2 linked regions of the Gemmobacter sp. 24YEA27 genome follow. The protein of the gene in region 2 interacts with the protein of the main gene of each other region in a pairwise test. Links are inferred from orthologs where the notes say so. Each region holds a gene or a part of one and is shown on either strand. Other genes may lie near its edges.

What was found.
Region 1: the proteins of QNO18_RS06370 (region 2) and QNO18_RS16495 interact in binary tests that used the Escherichia coli proteins (3 or more experiments, as listed by UniProt). The link is inferred for Gemmobacter sp. 24YEA27 from one-to-one orthologs.

The regions. Positions count from the first base shown.
Region 1 is NZ_JASJPW010000001.1:3,319,667-3,330,808, reverse strand. What follows is about bases 2,785-5,717. They hold QNO18_RS16495 (isochorismatase family protein), read left to right. Parts: upstream 2,785-3,890; coding sequence 3,891-4,544; downstream 4,545-5,717. Other genes in these bases: QNO18_RS16485 (GNAT family N-acetyltransferase), read right to left, coding at 5,471-5,717; dhbA (2,3-dihydro-2,3-dihydroxybenzoate dehydrogenase), read left to right, coding at 4,546-5,307; QNO18_RS16500 (isochorismate synthase), read left to right, coding at 2,785-3,887. In the rest of the region: QNO18_RS16510 (HlyD family secretion protein), read left to right, coding at 1-944; QNO18_RS16505 (DHA2 family efflux MFS transporter permease subunit), read left to right, coding at 944-2,509; more of QNO18_RS16500, read left to right, coding at 2,703-2,784; more of QNO18_RS16485, read right to left, coding at 5,718-5,971; QNO18_RS16480 (amidohydrolase), read right to left, coding at 6,158-7,000; QNO18_RS16475 (sugar ABC transporter substrate-binding protein), read left to right, coding at 7,187-8,497; QNO18_RS16470 (sugar ABC transporter permease), read left to right, coding at 8,586-9,482; QNO18_RS16465 (carbohydrate ABC transporter permease), read left to right, coding at 9,484-10,350; sn-glycerol-3-phosphate ABC transporter ATP-binding protein UgpC, read left to right, coding at 10,354-11,142. UniProt on the Escherichia coli protein: Involved in the biosynthesis of the siderophore enterobactin (enterochelin), which is a macrocyclic trimeric lactone of N-(2,3-dihydroxybenzoyl)-serine.
Region 2 is NZ_JASJPW010000001.1:1,273,584-1,284,740, reverse strand. The notes cover bases 3,962-6,909. They hold QNO18_RS06370 (PaaI family thioesterase), read left to right. Parts: upstream 3,962-5,201; coding sequence 5,202-5,618; downstream 5,619-6,909. Other genes in these bases: exbD (TonB system transport protein ExbD), read right to left, coding at 6,547-6,909; QNO18_RS06365 (TonB family protein), read right to left, coding at 5,684-6,550; QNO18_RS06375 (hypothetical protein), read right to left, coding at 4,646-4,906; QNO18_RS06380 (Dabb family protein), read left to right, coding at 4,176-4,496; QNO18_RS06385 (GMC oxidoreductase), read left to right, coding at 3,962-4,179. Outside these bases: QNO18_RS06415 (ABC transporter substrate-binding protein), read left to right, coding at 1-212; QNO18_RS06410 (sugar ABC transporter permease), read left to right, coding at 353-1,249; QNO18_RS06405 (carbohydrate ABC transporter permease), read left to right, coding at 1,246-2,124; sn-glycerol-3-phosphate ABC transporter ATP-binding protein UgpC, read left to right, coding at 2,129-3,241; QNO18_RS06395 (GMC oxidoreductase), read left to right, coding at 3,350-3,625; QNO18_RS06390 (hypothetical protein), read left to right, coding at 3,726-3,872; more of QNO18_RS06385, read left to right, coding at 3,880-3,961; more of exbD, read right to left, coding at 6,910-7,002; tonB-system energizer ExbB, read right to left, coding at 7,006-8,064; QNO18_RS06350 (DUF1513 domain-containing protein), read right to left, coding at 8,553-9,611; QNO18_RS06345 (imelysin family protein), read right to left, coding at 9,617-10,627; QNO18_RS06340 (di-heme oxidoredictase family protein), read right to left, coding at 10,627-11,157. UniProt on the Escherichia coli protein: Required for optimal enterobactin synthesis. Acts as a proofreading enzyme that prevents EntB misacylation by hydrolyzing the thioester bound existing between EntB and wrongly charged molecules.

The sequences.
Region 1 (11,142 bases), 2.0 Mb from region 2 along the record:
ATGACGCCTATGTCCAGGCCGATCTCTCGCTGATCTCGTCCAAGATCACCGGCTACGTCTCGGAGATCGCGGTCGCCTCAAATCAGCATGTGAAGATGGGCGATGTGCTGTTCCGCATTGACGACGGGGATTACCGCATCTCGCTGGAGCAATCCGAGGTCCGGCTGACCGAGCTGACCGCGACGCTCGCCCGGATCGACGCTCAGATCGAGGCGGCCGAAAGCACCGTCACCCAGGCCGATGCGCAGCGCGTGGCCTCAGACGCCGTGCTGACGGCGGCGAAAAGCAATGCCGAACGGGTGCGCGGCCTCGCGGAACGCCGGGTCAGCAGCCAGGCCGATCTCGACAAGGCGAATGAGGCGCTGGCAACGGCCGAGGCGAGCCGCACCTCTGCCGTCGCCGCGATTGCCGGTGCGAAAGCCCAGGTCGAGGTGCTGAAAGCGCAGCGGACCGAGACCGCCTCGACCCGGCGCGAGCTGGAACTGGGCGTGGCCCAGGTGCAGCGCGATCTGGATTTCACCGTGATGCGCGCGCCCTTTGACGGCACCGTGGCAAATATCGCGATCAAACAGGGCGAACTGGTCAGCGCCGGGGCAAAACTGGCGGCGGTGATCCCTGATCACGGGCTCTATGTCGAAGCCAATCTGAAGGAAACCCAACTGGCCGGGATCCGCGTGGGCCAGAGCGTGAAGGTGGGCATCGACGCGCTGGACGGGCATGAGGTGGAAGGCCGCGTGGTCTCGCTCGCGCCCGCGACAGGGGCGGTTTTCTCGCTGCTGCCCGCGAACAATGCGACCGGCAACTTCACCAAGATCGTGCAGCGCGTGCCGGTGCGGATCGAACTGCCGGAAGGCACCCCGGGTCTGCGCGCCGGGCTTTCGGTCGAGATTGCGATCGACACCCGCACCGGGCCGCAGGAAACCGCAGTCGCCGGAGCCGAGTGATGTCCGCCCCCATCGCAATCCCGGCAGAGCCGGAGATGACGCCGCGCCGGGTCGCGGCGTTTCTGGTCATGGTCTTCGGGATGTTCATGGCCATCCTCGACATCCAGATCGTCTCGGCCTCGCTGCCCGAGATCCAGGCGGGGCTGGGGGCATCCTCGGATGAAATCTCCTGGGTGCAGACCTCTTATCTGATCGCCGAAGTGATCATGATCCCGCTTTCGGGCTTTCTCGGGCGGATGATGTCGACGCGCTGGCTGTTTGCGCTGTCGGCGGCAGGGTTCACGGCTGCCTCCTTCCTGTGCGCAACGTCGGGGTCGATCAATGAGATGATCCTGTGGCGCGCGGTTCAGGGCTTCCTCGGCGGCGGCATGATCCCTTCGGTCTTTGCGGCGGCCTTCACCATCTTCCCGCCGTCAAAGCGCAACATCGTCTCGCCGATGATCGGGCTGGTGGCCACGCTCGCGCCAACCGTTGGCCCGACTGTGGGCGGGTATCTGAGCCATGCGCTGTCCTGGCACTGGCTGTTCCTCGTCAATGTCCCCGCCGGGATCGCGGTGACGCTTGGCGTGCTTGCGCTCGTGGATTTCGACGAGCCCGACTGGTCTTTGTTCCAGATATTCGACTGGACCGGGCTGGTGGCGCTGGCCGCGTTCCTCGGTGCGATGGAATATGTGCTGGAGGAAGGCCCGAACAATGACTGGTTCCAGGACGAGGCGGTCGCGATCCTTTTCGTGGTGATGGTCGTGGGCGGTATCACCACCTTCTGGCGGGCTTTTACCCGCGACGAGCCGGTGGTCGATTTCTCGGCCTTTACCAACACGAATTTCGCGGTTGGGTCGGTGTTTTCCTTTGTGATGGGGATCGGCCTTTACGGCATGACCTATCTCTACCCGCTCTACCTGTCTTCGGTCCGGGGCTATGACAGTCTGATGATCGGCGAGACCGTCTTTGTGTCTGGCCTTGCGATGTTCATGACCGCGCCGCTGGCGGGGTTTCTGGGATCAAAGATCGACCTGCGGGTCATGCTGCTTCTGGGCTTCATCGGCTTTGGCACCTCGTCCTGGATGCTGACCCATATGACCGCCGACTGGGATTTCAACGAGCTTTTCTGGCCGCAGGTGCTGCGGGGGATCTCGCTGATGATCTGCATGGTGCCGATCAACAACCTGGCGCTTGGCACGCTGCCGCCGGCCAAGATGAAATCCGCCTCGGGGCTTTACAACCTGATGCGCAACCTGGGCGGCGCGGTGGGTCTTGCGATGATCAACACCATCCTGACCGACCGGCGCGCGCTGCACACGGCGCGGCTTGACGAGGCGGTGAACTGGGCCAATCCCGAGGCGCTGCGCCAGCTTGAGATGATGCGTCAGAACCTTGTCGCCAATGGGCTGAACCCGGATGGCGCGCTGGCGCAGATGGCGGGGAAAGTGGCGGGCCAGGCGGCGATCATGTCCTTCATCGACATTTTCACGCTGCTGACCTTCCTTTTCATGGGGCTTGCCGTCATGGCGCTGGCGATGCGGCCTCCGGCCCGGGCCGGAGGGGGTGGCGGGGGCGGGCATTGACCGCCGCCTTCACCTTTGGGCGAGCCCCGCAGGCCGCCTCGCGCGAAAACTTGACATTTTGTGGCTTTGGCGCGACGGAAGGCGGGCCGGAACACGTAAGAGACGTCAGCCAGGTGCAGCTTTTCTCCGGAAATGCTGCCCAAGCGATCCGGATCGCCGCCCCGTCGCGGCCAAGCTGATGCGAGATCGCCTGATGACTGTCACCGCCCGTACTGCTGCCATTCGTGACGCGACCAGCCCCGCTGGTGCGACGTCCGCCGGAGATACGGCTGATTTCCTGATTTCCGGCCCGCGCCATACAATGGCGCTTGGCCCCGCGCGGCGCCATCTGCCGCCAGGGCCGCTGGCGAGCCTGCCAGCGCGTTCTGAGGCGTTTTTTGCCGCTGGTCATGACGGGCCGAAGCTGCTGGCCGGCGCGTTGCCCTATGATCGCGAGGCGACGGATTACCTGTTCCAGCCCGGTTCGGTGCTGGACATGCCGGCGGCGCCGGTCGCTATGGTCGCGCCGCAGGCCGGGATGCGGATCCGGGCCGAGCCTTCTCCGCGCCAGTACCGCGAGGCGGTCGCGGCGGCGGTCAGGCGCATTTCCGAAGGGGAATTCTCGAAAATCGTGCTCTCGCGCAGCCTGGTGCTGACGTCAGAGCGTCCGCATGACCCCGGGCTTTTGTTGCAGATGCTGCGCCAGGACGGGTTGGCGACGCTGTTCTCTGTTCCGCTGCCCCCACGTCAGGCCGGGGTGCCGCATCGGCTGATCGGGGCCACGCCGGAATTGCTTGTGGAAAAACGCGGGGGCCTTGTGGCCTCGCATCCGCTGGCGGGATCGGCGCGGCGCGCGGCAGATCCGGCGCGTGACCGTGCGGCAGGCGAGGCGCTTTTGCGATCCGACAAGGACCTGCGCGAACATGCGATGGCGGCGGAAATGGTGCTGGATACGCTGGCGCCATTCTGTGTGCGCCTTGCCGCCCCCGAGGGTGTGACGCTCAGCGCGACCGCCCGGATGTGGCATCTGGGCACCCGGATCGAGGGTGTGCTGCGCGACGCCTCTACCCCTTGCGCGACGCTTCTGGCCGCGCTGCATCCGACGCCCGCCGTTTGCGGCCTGCCGCGCGACGCGGCGGACGCGGCGATCCCCGGGCTCGAGGGCTATGCGCGGGGCTTTTATGCCGGCGCGGTCGGCTGGCTTGAGGCGGGTGGCGACGGGTGCTGGTATCTTGCGCTGCGCTGCGCCGGGATCGAAGGCAACGAGGCGCGGCTTTACGCCGGCGCGGGCATAGTGCGCGGCTCTGATCCTCAGGCCGAAGAGGCCGAAACCCATGCCAAATTCCTGGCAATGCTGGCCGCTTTCGGGCAGGACGGCGAGATCATCATCGGGGACTGAACCATGGCCGGCCTGCCGCAGATTGCACCCTATCCGCTGCCGTATGGCGCGGAGATCCCGCCCTCGCGCGGGCCCTGGCAGCTGGCACCCGCGCGTGCGGCGCTTCTGATCCATGACATGCAGCGCTATTTCCTGCGCCCCTATGCGCCGGGGGAGAGCCCGATTGCCCCCGCCATCGCCAATATAGCAAAGCTCGCCGCCGCCGCCCGCGCCGCCGGTCTTCCGGTGTTCTACACTGCGCAGGACGGCAATCAGGACCGCCGCGACCGCGGCCTCCAGGCCGATCTCTGGGGGCCTGGCATGTCGGCAGAGCCCGATCATCAGGCGATCATCCCGGAACTTGCGCCCGAAGACCGGGATTTCGTGCTGGTCAAACACCGCTATTCGGCCTTTCAGCGTTCGAACCTTGAGCAGCTGATGCGGGTCCGGGGGCGGGACCAGCTGATCATCTGCGGCGTCTATGCCCATATCGGCTGTATGATGACCGCAGGCGAAGCCTTTCAGCGCGATATCGAGCCCTTCATGGCTGCCGATGCGCTTGCGGATTTCAGCCGCGCGGATCATGACATGGCCCTGAAATGGGTGGCGGGGCGCTGTGGCGTGGTGCAGGACACAAAGGCGCTGATTGCGGCGATCACCGCCGGAAAAGGGGCATAGGATGCGGCTCACGGGGTTTGAGGGCGCGCTTGCGCTGGTGACGGGCGCGGGCGGCGGCATTGGCCGCGCGGTGGTGCAGCTTTTGCTTGATTCCGGGGCGCGGGTGGTGGCGACGGATCTCGCGCTGCCGGATCTGCCGGCGCAGCCGGGGCTCAGCTGTCTCGCGCTTGATGTGGCGGATGCTGCGGCGGTGGAGCGGCTGGTCGTTGAAACCGAGGCGCGACACGGCCCGGTGCGGTTCGGGATTTCGGTCGCCGGGGTGCTGGCGACCGGCCTTGTGACCGAGACCTCCGATGCCGACTGGCGGCGGGTGTTTTCCGTGAATACTGACGGCGTCTTTCACCTCACGCGCGCGCTGGCGCGGGTGATGGGGCCAAGGGGCGAGGGTGCGCTGGTCGCGGTCTCCTCAAACGCCGCCGGGGTGCCGCGTTACGGTATGGCGGCCTATGCTGCGTCAAAGGCGGCTGCGACGATGTATATGCGCACGCTCGGGATGGAGCTCGCGCCGCGCGGGATCCGCTGCAATATCGTGGCGCCGGGTTCGACCCGGACGCCGATGCAGACCGGTATGTGGGCCGATGCCAGCGGCGAGGCCCGGGTGATCGCGGGCATCCAGGAGCAGTTCAAGCCCGGCATCCCGCTCGGCAAGATCGCCGAGCCTGACGATGTCGCCAATGCGGTGATGTTTCTGCTGTCAGATCAGGCCGGCCACGTCACCATGGCCGATCTCTATGTGGATGGCGGGGCCACACAACAGGCCTGACGCCTGCGGCACGGCCTCTGACTGTCGCGCAACACTTTGTTCCGGAAGGCAAGGCCTGTATGTGGGCGCTTTGACCCCGGGCTGCGGGAAGGCCCGGTCGGGCCATGGCAGGTCGCGGGTTATCTTGTCGCGCCCGTCCATTCATCACGCAAAAGCCCGTATATCAGCAGATCGCACAGGCCTTTGTGCGTGATTTCGTGCTGACGCAAGTAAGCTTCGCGGGTAAAGCCGAGACGTTCAATGAGCCGCACCGAAGCCTGGTTTTCCGCGTCAATTTCCACATAGAGACGGCGACAATCCCCTCGGAGAAGAGGTGATCCACCAGCGCCGTCATGCATTCTGTCGCGACGCCATGCCCCTGGCGCTCTGCTATGGTGATATAGCCCAGCTCAAGCACCCCTGCATCACGCCCCGGGAATGCGACAAAGCGGCCGGCAAGCGTGCCATCTGTTTTGTCTGTGGCCACCCATGTCCGTCCGGGCCATTCGCTGTCGGTCAGCCAGTCTGCCAGGGCCTCCAGAGAGGTGAAATGCGGCTGCGACATATATCGGCACTGGGCTTCGTCAGAAAGCGTTCCGTAAAGGGCGGCAGTATCGGAGCGCATAAGCGCCCGCATCGTGAAACGGGTTGTGTCGAATGTCCTGGTGGCTGGGCCGGATGTCATTTGCTCATCGCTCTTTAAGGTCATGCCAGTGGCATAGCCGAATGGCATGTTTACGGCCACCGGGCAAAATCAGATGGGCTGCGTTCCCGCCGCCGGGTTCCGGCGATGGTCTGGTTTGTGGGGACGGATCGTTGCAGAGGGGAGGGGGCAGAGGGCCAGGGCAGTCGGGTTCCCAAAAGCGGGGCCTTATCTGCCGCTGTCTGACATCCAGATCCGCCTTGCATTGCCGGCGAGGATCGCGTGGCGTTCGGCCCCGCTCAGCCCTGCAAGCAGGGCCTGGCTTGCCGCCACCCATTCCGCCAGCCCCGATTGCAGCGTGCAGACCGGGCTGTCCGACCCCCAGACCATCCGCGCCGGGCCGAAGGTTTCCAGCACATGACCGACCCAGGGGGTGAGGGTTGCGAGGCTCCAGTCCGGCTTGCCATAGGCCGTGATGCCCGAGAGTTTGATCATCACATTCGGCCGCTGCGCCAGATCGGTGATCGCCGCCGCCCAGGGGGCAAAGGCGCCGCCCGCGATATCGGGAACGCCGCAATGGTCGAGTATGAAAGTGGTGTCCGGCGCCGCATCGGCGAGGCTCGCGCCCAGCGGCAATTGCCGCGCCAGAAGGCACAGATCAAAGGGCAGGCCGGTCGGGCCGAGGCGGCGGATATTCTCGCGAAAAAGGCTTTGCTGCGACAGATCATCGGGCATCACATGCAACACGCGGCGGATCCCCCTGACCACGCGCCGGTCCTGGGCGTCGAGCCAGGCGGCGAAGCCCGCAGCCTCGGGCCGCGCTGAAGAGATCGCGCCCCGGATCAGGCTGTCGGGCCGCGCCATCAGTTCCGCAACGAAAGCGGTTTCGGCCCCGATCTGATCCCCGGCCACATCGACTTCCATATGCAGCACATCGGTGATGCCGCTGCGCCGCGCCACGGTCTCATATTCGGCATAGCTCCAGTCGCGGTCCAGCGCCGGTGCGCCCGCCAGCCAGGGATAGCTGAGCCGGCTGCGGTCCATCAGGTGAAGATGGGTGTCGAAGATCATCGTTTCCTCCTCCTCCGCGTCGCGCAGCGGCGCCTGGGCGCTTTATACGACGGAATCCGGCGCGCGGGCGACAGTGTTACTTGACTCACTCTGGCATGTTACGTTTAACTATGAAAAGATGTTCTGAATATGAAATCTAACGGCTGCTGGAGGCGGCCCGGGGACATCATAACGGGAGGAGATACCATGAAGGGATTCGGGGCCGGTTCTGTACTGGCGCTGCTCGCAAGTTTCGGTTTCGCACCGGCCGCCATGGCCGAGGGCGAATTCGCCGGCGTCACGGTCGAGGCCAAGCTGATCGGAGGCCAGCAATATGAGGCGCTTTACAGCCGCATTGCCGACTGGGAAAAAGCGACCGGCGCCACGGTCAAAATCATCAGCCAAAAAAACCATTTCGAGCTGGATAAAGAATATAAGGCCGATATCGCCGCCGGGACGACCGGCTGGTGCGTGGGGTCGAACCATTCGTCTTTTGCGCCGCAATACCCGGCGCTCTTCACCGACCTGACGCCGCTGGTTTCGGCGGAGTCGGTTGCGGGCTTTGTTCCCGGCAATATCAAAGCCGCCACCATTGACGGCAAACTGGTGATGCTGCCGCGCGCGCAATTTGATGTCTCGGCGCTTTATTACCAGAAATCGCTCTATGCCGATCCGGCCAAAGCCGAAGCCTTCAAGGCGAAATATGGCTATGATCTCGCCCCGCCCGAAACCTGGGACCAGTTCCGCGAACAGGCTGAATTCTTTGCCGATCCGCCGAATTTCTATGGCACGCAATATGCCGGCAAGGATGAGGCGATCAACGGTCGCTTCTATGAGCTCGTGGTCGCCAATGGCGGCAAGATGTTCAATGACGACATGTCGCCCGCCTTCAACTCGGATGCAGGCAAAGAATCGCTGCAATGGTTCGTTGACCTCTACAAGGCCGGCGCTGTGCCTCCGGGCACCACCAACTACCTCTGGGACGATCTGGGCAATGGTTTCGCCTCGGGCACCATCGCGCTGAATCTCGACTGGCCGGGCTGGTCGGGCTTTTTCAACGATCCTGCGGCCTCGAAAGTCGCGGGCAATGTCGGCGTGGCGCCGGCGCCGAAAGGCTCGGCAGGCGTTCGCACCGGCTGGTCGGGTTTCCACGGCTTCTCGGTCACCGAGGCCTGCCCGACCAAAGACGCAGCCGCCTCGCTGGTCGATTTCCTGACCAATGAAGACAGCCAGAAGCTGGAATCCGCACCCGGCCCGCTGCCGTCGCGGACGGCGGTCTGGGAGTATGTGATCGCGCAGGCCAAGGACGATCCCTACAAATCCGAAGTGCTCGCGGCCTTCCAGGAAACCGCGCTGACCGCTTTCCCGGTGCCGCCGACCCCTTACTGGATCGAATCCGGCAACCTGATCTTCCCGGAACTGCAGGCCGCGATCCTTGGCGACAAGACCGTGGACCAGGCGCTGGAAGATGCATCGAATGCGGTTGACGAGCTGATGCAGGAAAACGGCGTCTACTGATCCGAACCCTCCTTGCGGGCGGCGCCGGAGGGGTGCCGCCCGCATTTTATAACAGTCCCCGCGATGGGACGCTCAGCCCGGAAAAATCATGACCCGCGCCAAGCTTCCACCCTGGCTTCTCCTGCTCATGCCCGCCTTCCTGATCCTGGCGGCGGTGGTGCTGGTGCCGCTTTTGCTGTCTCTGTATTCCAGTTTCACGCCCTATCACCTGACCCGTCCCGAGACGCTGTGGAAGATCAACTTCCCCTTCAACTATGAGAAGGCGCTGACTGATCCGGGGTTCTGGAAGGCCTTCGGGCGCACGGTCCTTTTGCTGACCATCGCGCTGAACCTTGAGATGCTGCTGGGGCTTGGCCTTGCGCTGATGGTGGCGAAGGTGCGGCGCGGCCAGCGCACTTTGCGCACGATGATGATGTTCCCGATGATGTTCTCGCCCATTCTGGTGGGCTTCATGTTCAAGTTCATCTTCAATGACAATGTCGGGTTGGTAAACAACGCGCTGCAATCCATGGGCCTCGCGTCAACCGCGATCCCCTGGCTGGTCGATGGCAATCTGGCGCTCTTCGCGATCATCTGCGCCGAAGTCTGGATGAGCACCTCTGTCTTCGCGATCCTGATCCTCGCGGGGCTTTTCGCCCTGCCGCAAGACCCGCTGGAAGCCGCGAAAGTCGATGGCTGCACGCCCTGGCAGAGCTTTCGCTATGTGACTTTGCCCTTCCTGATGCCCTTCATCTATATCGCCATGGCGATCCGCTCGCTTGATGTGGCCCGCGCCTATGACATCGTGCAGGTGATGACCGGCGGCGGCCCCGCCAAACGGACCGAGCTGTTATGGACCATGATCGGGCGCACCGGCTATGTCGATGCCCGCATGGGATATGCGAATGCCATGGGCTATATCGCGATCCTCCTTTCCATCGCCTTCACCGTTTACTTCTTCCTCAAGCTGCAACGCGCGCGGCGTGAGCTGGGCATGGGGGACTGATATGGCATCCGCCTCGCAACACCGTCTGCGCAAACGTATGCTGAAGACCGGCCATTTCATCGGCCTCTTCCTTGCGATGTGCGTGATCTGCATCCCCGGCCTCTGGGTGGTGCTGAACTCTTTCCGCCCGACGGTCGAGATCATGGCGAAACCGCCGGTCTGGATCCCGAATGAGCTGAACCTTGATCATTACCGCGCCATGTTCGGCGGCGCGGGGCAGGGCGGTATCCCGGTCTGGACCTATTTCACCAATTCTCTGATCATCTCGGTCACCTCGACCGTGATCGCTTTGCTGGTCGGGATGGCGGGGGGCTATGCTTTTGCCCGCTACAGGTTCAAAGGCAAGGCCATGACCTTTGTCATGCTGATGGCAACGCGTGCCGTGCCCGGCGTGGCGCTGTCGCTGCCCGTGTTCATCATCTTCGGCCGGACCGGGCTGATCGACACCCATCTCGGCATGATCCTCGTCTATGTCGCGATGAATGTGCCCTTCACCATCTGGCTGATCGACGGCTTCTTCCGCCAGGTGCCGAAAGAACTGGCCGAGGCTGCCGAGATCGACGGCTGCACCCGCTGGCAGGCCTTCTGGAAGGTGGAGTTCCCGGTCGCCCGCGCCGGCATCGCAAGCGCCGGCATCTTCGCCTTCCTGACCTCCTGGAACGAATATGCCCTGGCCTCGCAGCTGACGCGGTCGGTGTCGTCCAAGACGATGCCGGTCGGCCTTCTCGACTTCACCTCGCAATTCACCCTGAACTGGGGCGGCATGTGCGCCCTTGCGGTCCTGATGATCATCCCCGCGCTGATCCTGACCTTCCTCGTTCAGAAACATCTGATCGCCGGCCTGACCTTCGGCGGCGTGAAAGGATAAGCCATGGCCCAGGTCCATCTGAAAAACGTCAAGAAAAGCTATGGCGCGCTGGATGTCGTGCATTCGATCAACCTCTCGATCGCTGAGGGCGAGTTTGTCGTCCTCGTCGGCCCCTCGGGCTGCGGCAAATCGACGACCTTGCGCATGGTTGCGGGGCTCGAGGATATTTCCGGCGGTGAGATCGTGATCGGCGACCGCGTTGTCAACGACCTGCCCCCGCGCGAGCGCAACCTCGCGATGGTGTTCCAGAATTACGCGCTTTATCCGCATATGACAGTGCGCGAGAATCTCGGCTTTTCGCTGAAAATTGCGAAGAAATCGCAGGCCGAAATCAATAAGGCGGTGGATGAGGCGGCTGAAATCCTCGCGCTGACGCCTTTGCTGGATCGCAAACCCGGCGCGCTTTCGGGCGGTCAGCGCCAGCGCGTGGCCATGGGCCGGGCCATTGTGCGCCAGCCGGATGTCTTCCTCTTTGACGAGCCGCTGTCCAATCTGGATGCGAAGCTGCGCACCCAGATGCGGGTCGAAATCAAAAAGCTGCACCAGAAGGTCGGCTCGACGGTGATCTATGTCACCCATGACCAGATCGAGGCGATGACCCTTGCCGACCGCATCGTGATCATGCGCGATGGCCATATCGTCCAGGTCGGAACCCCGCTTGATGTGTTCGAAAACCCGGTCAACACCTTCGTCGCGACCTTTATCGGCTCGCCGCCGATGAACCTGCTGTCGGGTGTGGTCGAGGGCGGCCAGCTCGCACTTGCGGACGGCACCCGCATCCCGCTGCCGCCG
Region 2 (11,157 bases):
ATTTCGACGATTGCGGCAAGAAGGGCATCAAGGATCTCGCCGAAGCCAATACCAATGGCACGCTGTTTGGGTCCATGGCGCATGGCTATGGTGCGCCGGCTGCGGTGAAAAACGCGACCTATGACGTGATCACCGCCGTCTTCAATGGCGAATATACCGATGGCGCCTCTGCCGCCACTGCCCTGAAGGACGCCGTCGCGGCCGCGCAGTAATCACGCCCGCGTTTCGATCCCGGTGCGGGCGGACACCGCCCGCGCCACAAATTCCTGAACAGGAATTTGCTCAAAAATTTACGTAAATTTTTGTCGCGCCCCAGGCGCGACCGCCCCGCAAGCGGGAATAGGGAGGGGAAATGGCATCTGCATCCGAGGCCGATTTCCGCACGAGATTGCAGGACTGGCTGCCGAAGCTGGTTCTCGCCCCATCCGTCGCGGTGACCTTGTTTTTCGTCTACGGCTTCATCCTCTTCACAGTGGTGTTGTCTTTCACCAATTCGAAAATGCTGCCGAGCTGGGATTTCGTCGGATTTTCCAACTATGTCCGGCTGTTCTCGCTGCCGCACTGGCATGTCGCGCTGAAAAACATCGCGATCTTCGCCACGCTTTACATCGTGATCTGCACCGCCATCGGGTTGATGCTGGCGATCTTCCTCGACCAGAAGATCCGGGGTGAAGGCGTTTTGCGCCCGATCTACCTCTATCCGATGGCGCTCTCGTTCATTGTCACCGGCACCGCCTGGAAATGGTTCCTCGACCCTGGCATCGGGCTGGAACATGTCATGCATCAATGGGGATGGGAGAGCTTCTCCTTCACCTGGATCAAGTCGAACAGCATGGCGATCTATACGATCGTGATCGCGGCGGTCTGGCAGAGCTCGGGCTTTGTGATGGCGATGTTCCTCGCCGGCCTGCGCGGCATCGACAATGAAATCCTGAAAGCGGCACAGATCGACGGGGCCTCGAACTGGCAGCTTTACCGGCGCATCGTGATCCCGCTTTTGCGGCCGGCCTTTCTGTCGGCCTTCGTCATCCTCGCCCATCTGGCGATCAAGTCCTACGACCTTGTCATAGCCCTGACCGGCGGCGGCCCTGGCCGCGCCACCGAGATGCCCGCAACCTTCATGTATTCCTACACCTTCACCCGCAAAGAGATGGGCGTCGGCGCCTCTTCGGCGGTGATCATGCTGATGACCATTGCCGCGATCATGATCCCCTATCTCTACTCCGAACTGAAGGAGAAGAAGGAATGAGTGTCGCGACCCAGGACACCGCCGTCTCGACCGGCCGCATCACCCGCACTTTCATCTATCTGATATTGCTGCTTTTCGCGCTGTTTTACCTGCTGCCGCTCTATGTGATGGGGATCAATTCGGTCAAACCTCTGTCCGAGATCACCGGCGGCAATATGATGTCGCTGCCGAATGAATGGACGCTCGATCCCTGGCGCTCGGCCTGGTCCACCGCCCAGATCGGCGTGCAGGCGACGGGGCTTAAGCCCTACTTCCTGACCTCGATCCTGATGGTGGTGCCGGCGGTCGCGATCTCGACCATTCTCGGCGCGATCAATGGCTATATCCTGACGAAATGGCGCTTCAGAGGCGATACAATTGTCTTCGGGCTGATGCTGTTTTCCTGCTTCATCCCGTTCCAGATCGTGCTGATCCCGATGGCGCGGGTGCTGGGGATGCTGGGGCTGGCCGGATCGGTTCCCGGCCTGATCCTCGTCCATGTCGTCTACGGCCTCGGCTTTTCGACGCTTTATTTCCGCAACTACTACGCGGCCTTCCCGACCGAGCTGGTCCGCGCAGCCCAGATCGATGGCGCGGGCTTCTTCCGCATCTTCTGGCGCATCATGCTGCCGGTCTCGGGTCCCATCGCGGTGGTCTGCGTGATCTGGCAATTCACCAATATCTGGAACGACTTCCTGTTCGGTGCCAGTTTCGGCGGCACCACCCAGCCGATGACTGTCGCGCTGAACAACCTCGTGCAAAGCTCGACCGGCGTGAAGGAATACAACGTCCATTTCGCCGCCGCGATCCTTGCCGCCATCCCCACCCTCATCGTCTATATCGTCGCGGGCCGCTACTTTGTGCGTGGCCTGATGGCGGGCTCTGTTAAAGGTTGATGCCATGGGCTTTCTCGACATCAAGAACGTCACCAAATCCTACGGCGCGGTCAAAGTGCTGCACAGCGTCGACATTGAGGTTCAGGAAGGCGAGTTTCTCGTCCTCGTCGGCCCCTCGGGCTGCGGCAAATCTACCCTTCTGAACATGATCGCCGGGCTGGAAAGCATCTCGGGCGGCGAGATCGCGATCAAAGACCGGGTGGTCAACGGGGTCCATCCGTCAAAGCGCAATATCGCAATGGTGTTCCAGAGCTATGCGCTTTATCCGAATATGACGGTCGGCCAGAACATCACCTTCGGGCTGGAGATGCACGGGACGCCAAAGCCCGAACGCGACCGCGCGCTGGCCGATGTGGCAAAACTTTTGCAGATCGACCATCTCGTCGACCGCAAACCCGGCCAGCTTTCCGGCGGCCAGCGTCAGCGTGTCGCCATGGGCCGCGCTCTGGTGCGGGATCCGGATGTCTTCCTGTTCGATGAGCCGCTGTCCAATCTCGACGCGAAACTGCGGGTCGACATGCGGACCGAGATCAAAAAGCTGCATCACAAACTGAAACGCACCATCGTCTATGTCACCCATGACCAGATCGAGGCGATGACGCTTTCGACCCGGATCGCGGTGATGAACAAGGGCTATGTGCAACAGCTTGGGACCCCGAAAGAGATTTATGACAGCCCGGCGAACCTGTTTGTCGCAACTTTCATGGGCTCGCCGGCGATGAACATCATCCCGGCAAAGCTGGCGGTGGACCAGGGCCGTGCCTGGGCTGAAATCACCGACGCCGCCGGCAAGCCACTGCGCCTTGGGTTTTCCTCGGGCAATTATGCGGCCTGGGACGGGCGCGATATCCTTCTTGGAATCCGCCCCGAGGCGATCACCGACCCGGAAGGCGCCGATCGCAATTCCCATAATGTGCAGCCCTTGCGCAATATGGTCACCGTGACCGAGCCCGCCGGTGCCGACACCTTCGTGACAATGACCCTTTCGGGCAAGGATGTGATCGCGCGGATGCGTGCGGATGCTGACGTCCACCCCCATCAGGCCTTTGATTTCGCGGTGAATATGGAAAAGGCAGTGGCCTTTGATCCGAAAACCGGAGACCGGATTCAGGTATGAGCCCCGATATCATCATCGGGGCCGGGATCGGCGGCGCGTCACTCGCCACTGCCCTGGCGCCTTCGGGGGCCCGGGCGCTGATCCTCGCGGCGGAAACCCGGCTGCCGCGTGCACTGGCCGATTGTCTTCACCAAAGGGTTCGGGAAACGCCCGCCCCGCCATCATTGCGGCACCTGCCGGATGAGGGCGAGTCCGTGCGCTTCGGTGGTCGATTCCGACCTGAAAGCACATGACTTCGACAACCCCCATATCGCGGACGCCTCGGTCCTGCCGACTTCGGCGGCGGTAAGCCCATCGCTGGCCATCGCGGCGCTGGCGCTGCGACTTGGTGCGCGTCTGGCGGTAAGGTGGGATGACGGCGATCACGCGCGGCGACCTTCCTGATACGCGCCCGCATAGCTATGACCGCTATGCAGAACCACTCTGACCGGCCCTGACCGGACCGCAGTTCATCCTGACGAAACGCAGCCCCGTCGCCCCGTCCTTGTTCAAGACTGGTGGCGTCTGGAATGTCGATCCGCTGGACGCGCCGCTGACAGACCCGTATCACTGGGGCGCCCCCTGTGACCGCCGGATGCCGGTCGAGGGGCCAAAGCTCGCGCATGAGATGATGCCCAAGGCCGCGCCGTAAACCCTTCGTGCTGGCCGAACGTCTGCCGGGGCCGGGGGTCGCAGGCGACCAGGATTACTTTCACCATGCCTGTCGCAATGCCAGCACCGACCACCTCCCGGCCGGCGCTTGCCGTATGGGGGCAGACCCGGAGACGGTCGTCGACCCGCAGCTTTGCTTCGACGGGATTGCGGCGCTCAGGGAGGCCGATGCCACCGTGATGCCGCGCCCGGTCTTATCAAACCCCAATGCTGCCACCATCATGATCTCCGAGAAAGCCGCGAGCATGATTCGCGCGCCCCATGGATTGCAAGGAGCCTCCCCATGATCCGCCATATCGTCCTGATCCGATTTTGCGAGACTGTCAGCGAAGCAGAGATCGCCGCACTGTTCGCCAGTTTGCATCCGATCCGCGACCAGGTCGCCGGGATCAGTGCGATCCATGCCGGGCGCTCGGAAAGCCCCGAACAGATCGAGCGCGGCTATCTGCATGGCTTCACAATCGACTTCGACAACTGGGCGGCGCTGGCCGCCTATCAGGCCCATCCCGATCACCGCGCCCTTGGCGCGCGGCTGGTCGCGGCGGCGGTTGGCGGGCTCGCCGGCATCCTCGTATTCGACCTCGATTGCGGAGCAGGCGCATGATCACCCTTCCGACGACTGCCGGCGGGCTGGAGCGCTGCCGCCTCTGTCGAACAGATCGAGGCGCTGAAGGCGGCGGGAAGCCAGGCAATCCCGACGACGACAAGAGCGCCTCCCGCGACTGGCGCCACGCCTGACATCTCTCACCGCGCTTACTGGCGGCCGTTTGACCAGGCGGCATCGCCTCTCTCGCCTGGATGAACGGCCATCAGCCGGGTTTCATCCTGCCCGCGGCCTTTCATTACTCGCGCAGTATTGCCCGTTTTGCCTGCGTCTGCCGGCTCGCGGATCAGACCGGTCTTCTGGCACAGCCGGATCTGGCGACAAAGCGCATGGTGCTTTTGTGCCGCCTGCATGGCCTGGAACAGCCCGCTGCTGCGCGACCAGACCCGCAAGGAGGTGCGGCGCGCCATGGCCGATCTCAGCTCTGCCTGTCCCCTTTCCGCGGCTATGCGATGGCGCTCGCCAATACGGACGAAGATCCGGCGCTGCTGGCAACCGGAGCGAGGTGCATCGCTTTTGCCGGCGGGATCGAGGGGGCGCCAGGTCACGCGGGAGCGGATGTCAGGCTATCACCGGGTGAGGCGCGATGCGAGATCGCGCCGCTGAGGCCCCTTGCCCCTTCCGGGCGGCCATGCTGCTATCCCCCCGCATCGGCAAAAGCGCCCGCATTGTCACAGAGGCAGGCGCCGCACAGGATCCTGGATCATGACAGAGCTTAACCTGCCCCCCGGCCCGCCACAGGCCAACGATATTTCCGCCTTTGCCGGGATGATCGGCCTGCGGGTAATCTCGGCCACGGCCACACGGGTCGAGGCCGAACTGACGGTGCGGCCGGATCTTCTGAACCGCAATGGCGTGCTGCATGGCGGCGCGATCATGGCGCTGGCGGATATCCTCGGCGGGCTTGGCACTGTCACCGCGATCCGCCCCGATCAAAGCACCACCACCGTCGAGAGCAAGACGAATTTCTTCCGCCCGCTGGTGCTGGGCGAGGTCGTGCGCGCTATATCTGAGCCTCTCCATCAGGGGCGCCGCACCCAGGTCTGGCAAACCTCGGTCCGGCGCGGCGATGGAAAACTGGCGGCACAGATCACCCAGACCCAGATGGTGCTGGAGCCCTGACAGAAAAACACCCGGAGCGTTGCGGCGCCGGGTGCTCTGCCTTGTGCGGCAAAGATGACCGGGTGCTACCGGCCCTCGAATTTGAAGGAATAGGTGCGCCCGGCACCGGCGGGGGGCGGATCAAACGGCGCCGACCGGCGGATGTGATCCAGCGCCACATCATCCAGTTTCGCAGAGCCCGAGCTTCTGGAAATGCTCGCTTTGGCGAGGCTGCCATTATCCGCAATGGTAAAGGAAACAACCGCCGTGCCGCGATCCCCCCCCGACTTCTTACGGGTACGGTTCACTTTCCTCATCACCGAGGCGCCGTAATTTTTTGCCGAGGCCTGACCGCTGCCGACAGAGGACGCGCCCGAGGTCTGCTGCTTTGACGCTTTGGTCTCCGCACGCTCTTCGCTCGCTTTCTTCTTCGGCTTTTCCTTGGCGGGCTCTTTCGGCTTTTCGGCCTTTTTGACCTCTTTCGGCTTTTCTTCTTTCTTCGGCCTTTCTTTCGGCTTCGGCACTTCGACCACCGGCTTCGGCGGCGGTTCCTGGTCAACCTCAGGGGCCATATCCTCGACGATCTCTTCGATCTCGGGGGTCTCGTCCGGAACGTCGGGGGCTTCGGTCAGTTCCGGCGTGTCGGGCGCGTCTTCCTGATCGGGCGTCTGCATCTCTTCCGAAGCCACCTGGTCGGTCACATCCGGGGTCGGCTCAGAGATCGCCTCGATGGCCTGGGCCGGGGGCAACATGACGAGAACCGCCTGCTCTTCCGCCCCGGCCGACATGCCGGCGCTTTCCCAGGTCATCGCCAGTGCCCCAATGGCCGAAACCAGCAGGGCCGCGATCGAGGTCGAGGCCAGCCAGCCCATCGCCCGGCTCTTGCCCGCACCAACATGTGAGGGCAGAACGGGGCAGCGGGCCCGGGTGAAAGAGGGCAATTCCTGGGTCATGGCTGAGATCCTTCCGCAGGAGCGGCGGCGGCGGGGGCGCCTTCCAGCCCCACCAGCGCCACTTTCAGATAACCGGCATTCCGGAGTTCATCGAGAATTTCCATCGTCGCACCGTAAGGCAGATCCTTGTCGGCGCGGAAAAAGATCGTGGTTTCGCGATTGCCGCCCGTTGCGGCATCCAGCACAGCCCCCAGACCGCCCCCCGGCACCGGATCATTGCCCAAAGACAACACCCGGTCCAGCCCCAGAGACAGCCAGAGCGGCTCGTCCGGGCGTTCCGTCGGGGTCGAGGTGCTGCCCGGCAGATTGATCGGCACATCAACGGTCGACAGCGGCGCGGCCACCATGAAGACGATCAGCAGAACCAGCATAACGTCGATAAAAGGCGTGACGTTGATTTCCGAAACTTCGGCATCTTCGTCTTCCGATCCGCCACCAACAGAGGTTCCCATGGATCAGACCCTCGCGCTCAGGCGGTCAAGCGACCGGCTTTGCAGCCGGGCCGCAGCGGCGGCCACATCATTCAGCTGCAGACGGTATTTTGCGAGCTTCCGCGACAGCACATTATAGATCAGCACCGCCGGGATTGCGGCAGCAAGGCCGATGGCGGTCGCCAGCAGCGCTTCGGCGATGCCGGGCGCGACGACGGCGAGGTTCGTGGTGTTCGACTGCGCGATGGCGAGAAAGCTGTTCATGATCCCGAACACAGTGCCGAACAGCCCGACAAAGGGCGAGAGCGAGCCGATGGAGGCCAGGATCCCGGTGCCCGACCGCAGCCGCGCGGCGGCGCCGGCCTCGATGCGGGACATCGCGGTATCGGTGCGGTCACGGGTGCCGGGGATCAGCGCGGGCTCGACCTCGGCGAGGCGCAATTCCTCATCCGCGGCGCGGATCATATCGACCGAGGGGCCTTTGCGACCGGCCACCGCTTCGGCAACCGCGTGGAGGCTAGAGGCGCTGGCCAGCAGGCGCGCGGTTTTGCGCATTGAGGCAAAGGCAAAGCCGAATTCAAACAGTTTGTGGATCAGGATCACCAGTGCCACGAAAGCCGCAGTCGCAAGCCCGATCATCACCGCCTGCACGATGACATGTGCATCCCAGAACAGCGATTCGAGCTCGACCGAATGCACCGGCAGCGCCGCCGGAGCCGGGGCCGGAGCGGCTTCCGCCGGGCCTGCGGCGGGCTGAGCCGCCTCGCCGGTGGCAGCAGGGGTGGCGGGGTCAGCGGCCGGATTCGTGCTCGTTTCAGCGCCGGTTGCCGGCGTGACAGCCGGGGTCGTAGCACCGGTGTCCGGCGTTGCGATGGCACCGGTCTCTTCGGTCGCGGGCGCAACCGGGGCATCGGGCGCGGCATCTGGCACCACGGGCGGGGCCTCACTGCCTTCGGTCACCGGCGCGGCGGATTGCTCCGGCGCCGCATTGGGCACGACCGGCGCCGTATTATCCTGAGCGGCTGCCATGCCACCGGAGAGGATCAGAAGGGAAAGAAGTGCCGCGCGCATCGGTTCAACCACTTGAAGTCTCATTTCGTGCAAAGGGGGACGGGTGAAGACGGCCTGCCCGAGACTGCCAAAGCACAAAGCGAAACCCGCACAGCCTTTGCCACCATCGGTTTTTCAGCCACCCTGGCCGTGGATTTCAGAACCCGGTCAATCTGGTCTCGCCCTGGGAAGATCATCCGAGAAATCCGTTCCACAATCGCCCTGATGGGCCCATGAAGTGCAAGTTCTGCAGCCTCAGACCCGAATTCCGAAAGGGAGATCCGAACCAGTCGGTTGCCTTGCCCCACCGGGCCGCCACCTGAATTCCACCTGTTCAGCCCGCTACCGTTTGGCTGGCACTCCGAATGAGGGGCACTTGCGAGGCAGCAGATTCCGACCTGATCGGTCAGGAATGGCTTTAGGAATACCAGGTGGAATTGTCAAGTATAACCACCCCTCGCACAAACCCTGGGCTGCTGCTGTGCAGCGAAACCTGCGCGAAAGGCGAAACCCCCGGCAAATCAGCCAATTGCCACCATGTGATTGTCCCAGGAGGCGGCGCCGTGCCGCAGCGCGCGCAGGGGGTCCAGCGCCCCGCCAAGCGCCCAGATCCCGCCCCCGCCATCCGATGCGACGAATCCCTGTTCCAGCGCCGCAAGACCACAGATATCGGCCCGCCGATGCGTGGCAAGCGGTGTGCCATCTTCGCCAAACACCATCACCGCGCCCCCCCGGGGCGAGGAAATTGCGATCATCCCCTGATTGGCCGCGATCGATCCCGCATAGCCCTTCATAGTGTAGATCTCTTCCGGCGCGGCCTCAAACAGGGTGATCGCGCGGCCCGGCTCCCAGCGGGCCAAAAGCGGTACCGGATCAGACAGGTCGCCCTGCCATTGCAGCGCGACCGCGACGCCCTCGCCCACAAGTGCAAGATGGCGCAGGGAATTCTGATGCAGATCGGGCTCCAGCTCGGCAACCTCAAGGATCTCTCCCGAAGGTGAGAGCAGCGCGAGGTTAGAGCGCATCGTGTCGAGGTTCAGCGTGGTGCGGTCGGAAGGGTCGGTCTGAATACCGCCATTCGCGACGATCAGCCGCCCGTCCGCGAGACGCTTCATATCATGCGGGCCGATGCCGCCGGTCCGCCATTCGCCGATCCGGCGGTAAGTCTCCGTCTCCCAGATCCCGATCCGCCCTTCCGACCCTTCGGCCACGACTTCCGAGGTCATCAGGAGCGCCCCATCGGCGGAAAAAGCCCCATGGCCGTTGAATTGCCGCCCCTCAGGCGGGGTCAGCCGATGCCGGATGGCGCCGGTGAAACAGTCAAGCACGATGGCAAAGACACCGGGACGGCGGGCAAAAGCCACCGCTTCGGGCCGCAACGGATGCGCCGCCGCCGCATGGCCGCGCGCCGGCAAAGGGATGGAAAACAGGCTTTCGCCATCGGATCGCAGCCCGTGAAGGACATAGTCCTCGCCCTCTTTCCCGGCAGCGAGCCAGGCGGGGCTGCCGACATCCGCCCAGCCAAGCCCGGGAAGCGACAGCGAGGCCAGCCCCGCCAGAAATCCGCGCCTTGTGGCCATTTCTGTCAGTCTCCGTCCTGCGAATTGAAGCCAAGCCCGACGCCCAGCACCGGCGCCATTTCGGAAAGTGCGATGGCGCGGGCAGAGCGCACGAGGCGCTGCACCTCAAGGATCTTCTCGCGCCGTTCTGGATCGGAGACCCCCGCCAGCTGCGGCTCGTCCAGCTTGCCGGTCGCGACGATCGCACGATCCATCGCGGCGATTGTGCCGGCCGCATCGGGTTCAAGCGCAGCCGTCAGACGGCGGATGGCCTGCAATTCCAGAAGGATATTGCGGGTTCCCCGTCCCGAGGCGCGGGCCTCGGCGCGTTCCGGGCGCGGCTTGTCTTCTTCGCCAAGCGGGCGGCCAAGGCGTTGATCGGCAATGAATTCAAGCCCCCCCATCAGCTGGGTAAAGACCGCCTGCATCGCCTCGGTCCGGTTGAGAAACCGGGTGTTGCCGTCGCTGCCCGCGCTCAGCAGCAGCTGCGCAAAGCCCTGATCCCCGGTCCAGCCTGCATCCAGAACCGACGCCAGCCGCGCAAGGTCTTTCACCGTGGCCCGGAGCAGCGGACAGGAATCGGCGCCGGGCGGCTCGCCTGGGTATAACAGGCGTTCCAGCCCCGTAAGCCCGCGTGCCGCCACCGATTGCTTCGCGAATAGCTCAGGCTCGAGGCTCGCCGGGTCACCCAGCAAAAGCCCGCGCTGCGCCTTGGCGCCAAGCCCTTTCGGATCGGGCCAGAACCGGATCGCCAGCGCTGTGCCGCCCTCTTCCGAAGGGCCGAAATGCAGCCAGGACACCGCCATCCAGGCGTCAAACGCCTTGTTGAACGCAGGGCGCAAGGTGGTCGGATCACATTGGCCGCCGGTCTCGGCGAAATGGCTCTCGGTCTGTGCCTCAAGCGCGGCGGTCGCTTTGGCGAAAGTGGCAAACCCCGGCAGCATGACGGTGTCGACCGCCTGTTTCAGATCGGCCAGTGCAGGGCCGGCGCCACAGATCAGGGCCAGGGCAAAACCGAAGGGGCGAAAACGCGACATCACAGGCTCTCCAGAAAGGCGATCAGGGCTTCACGGTCTTCGGTCGGCAGGGCAATCACGGCATCTCGCTGCGCCCCGGCCTCGCCGCCATGCCAGAGCACGGCTTCGAGCAGCGAGCGCGCCCGGCCATCATGGAGGAAATTCGTATGGCCGGAAACCTGTTCGGTCAGCCCGATCCCCCAAAGCGGCGGCGTGCGCCATTCGCGCCCGGTCGCGCGGCCCTCGGGGCGGTCATCGGCCAGCCCCTCGCCCATGTCATGCAGCAAGAGATCGGTATAGGGCCAGATCAGCTGGAAGCTTTGCTCGGGCTGATCCTTCAGGCGGTGGGTCACGAATTTCGGGTTGTGGCAGCCGACGCAGTTCAGCCCGTAAAACACCTCTTTGCCACGCAGGACCCGGGGGCTGTCGATATTCCGACGCTCGGGCACGGCGAGGTTGCGCGCATAGAAGGTCACAAGATCAAGGCTTTGCCCATCGACCTCCAGCCCGTCCCGCACGCCCGGCTCCTGGCCATGCGGCGACTCGCGGCA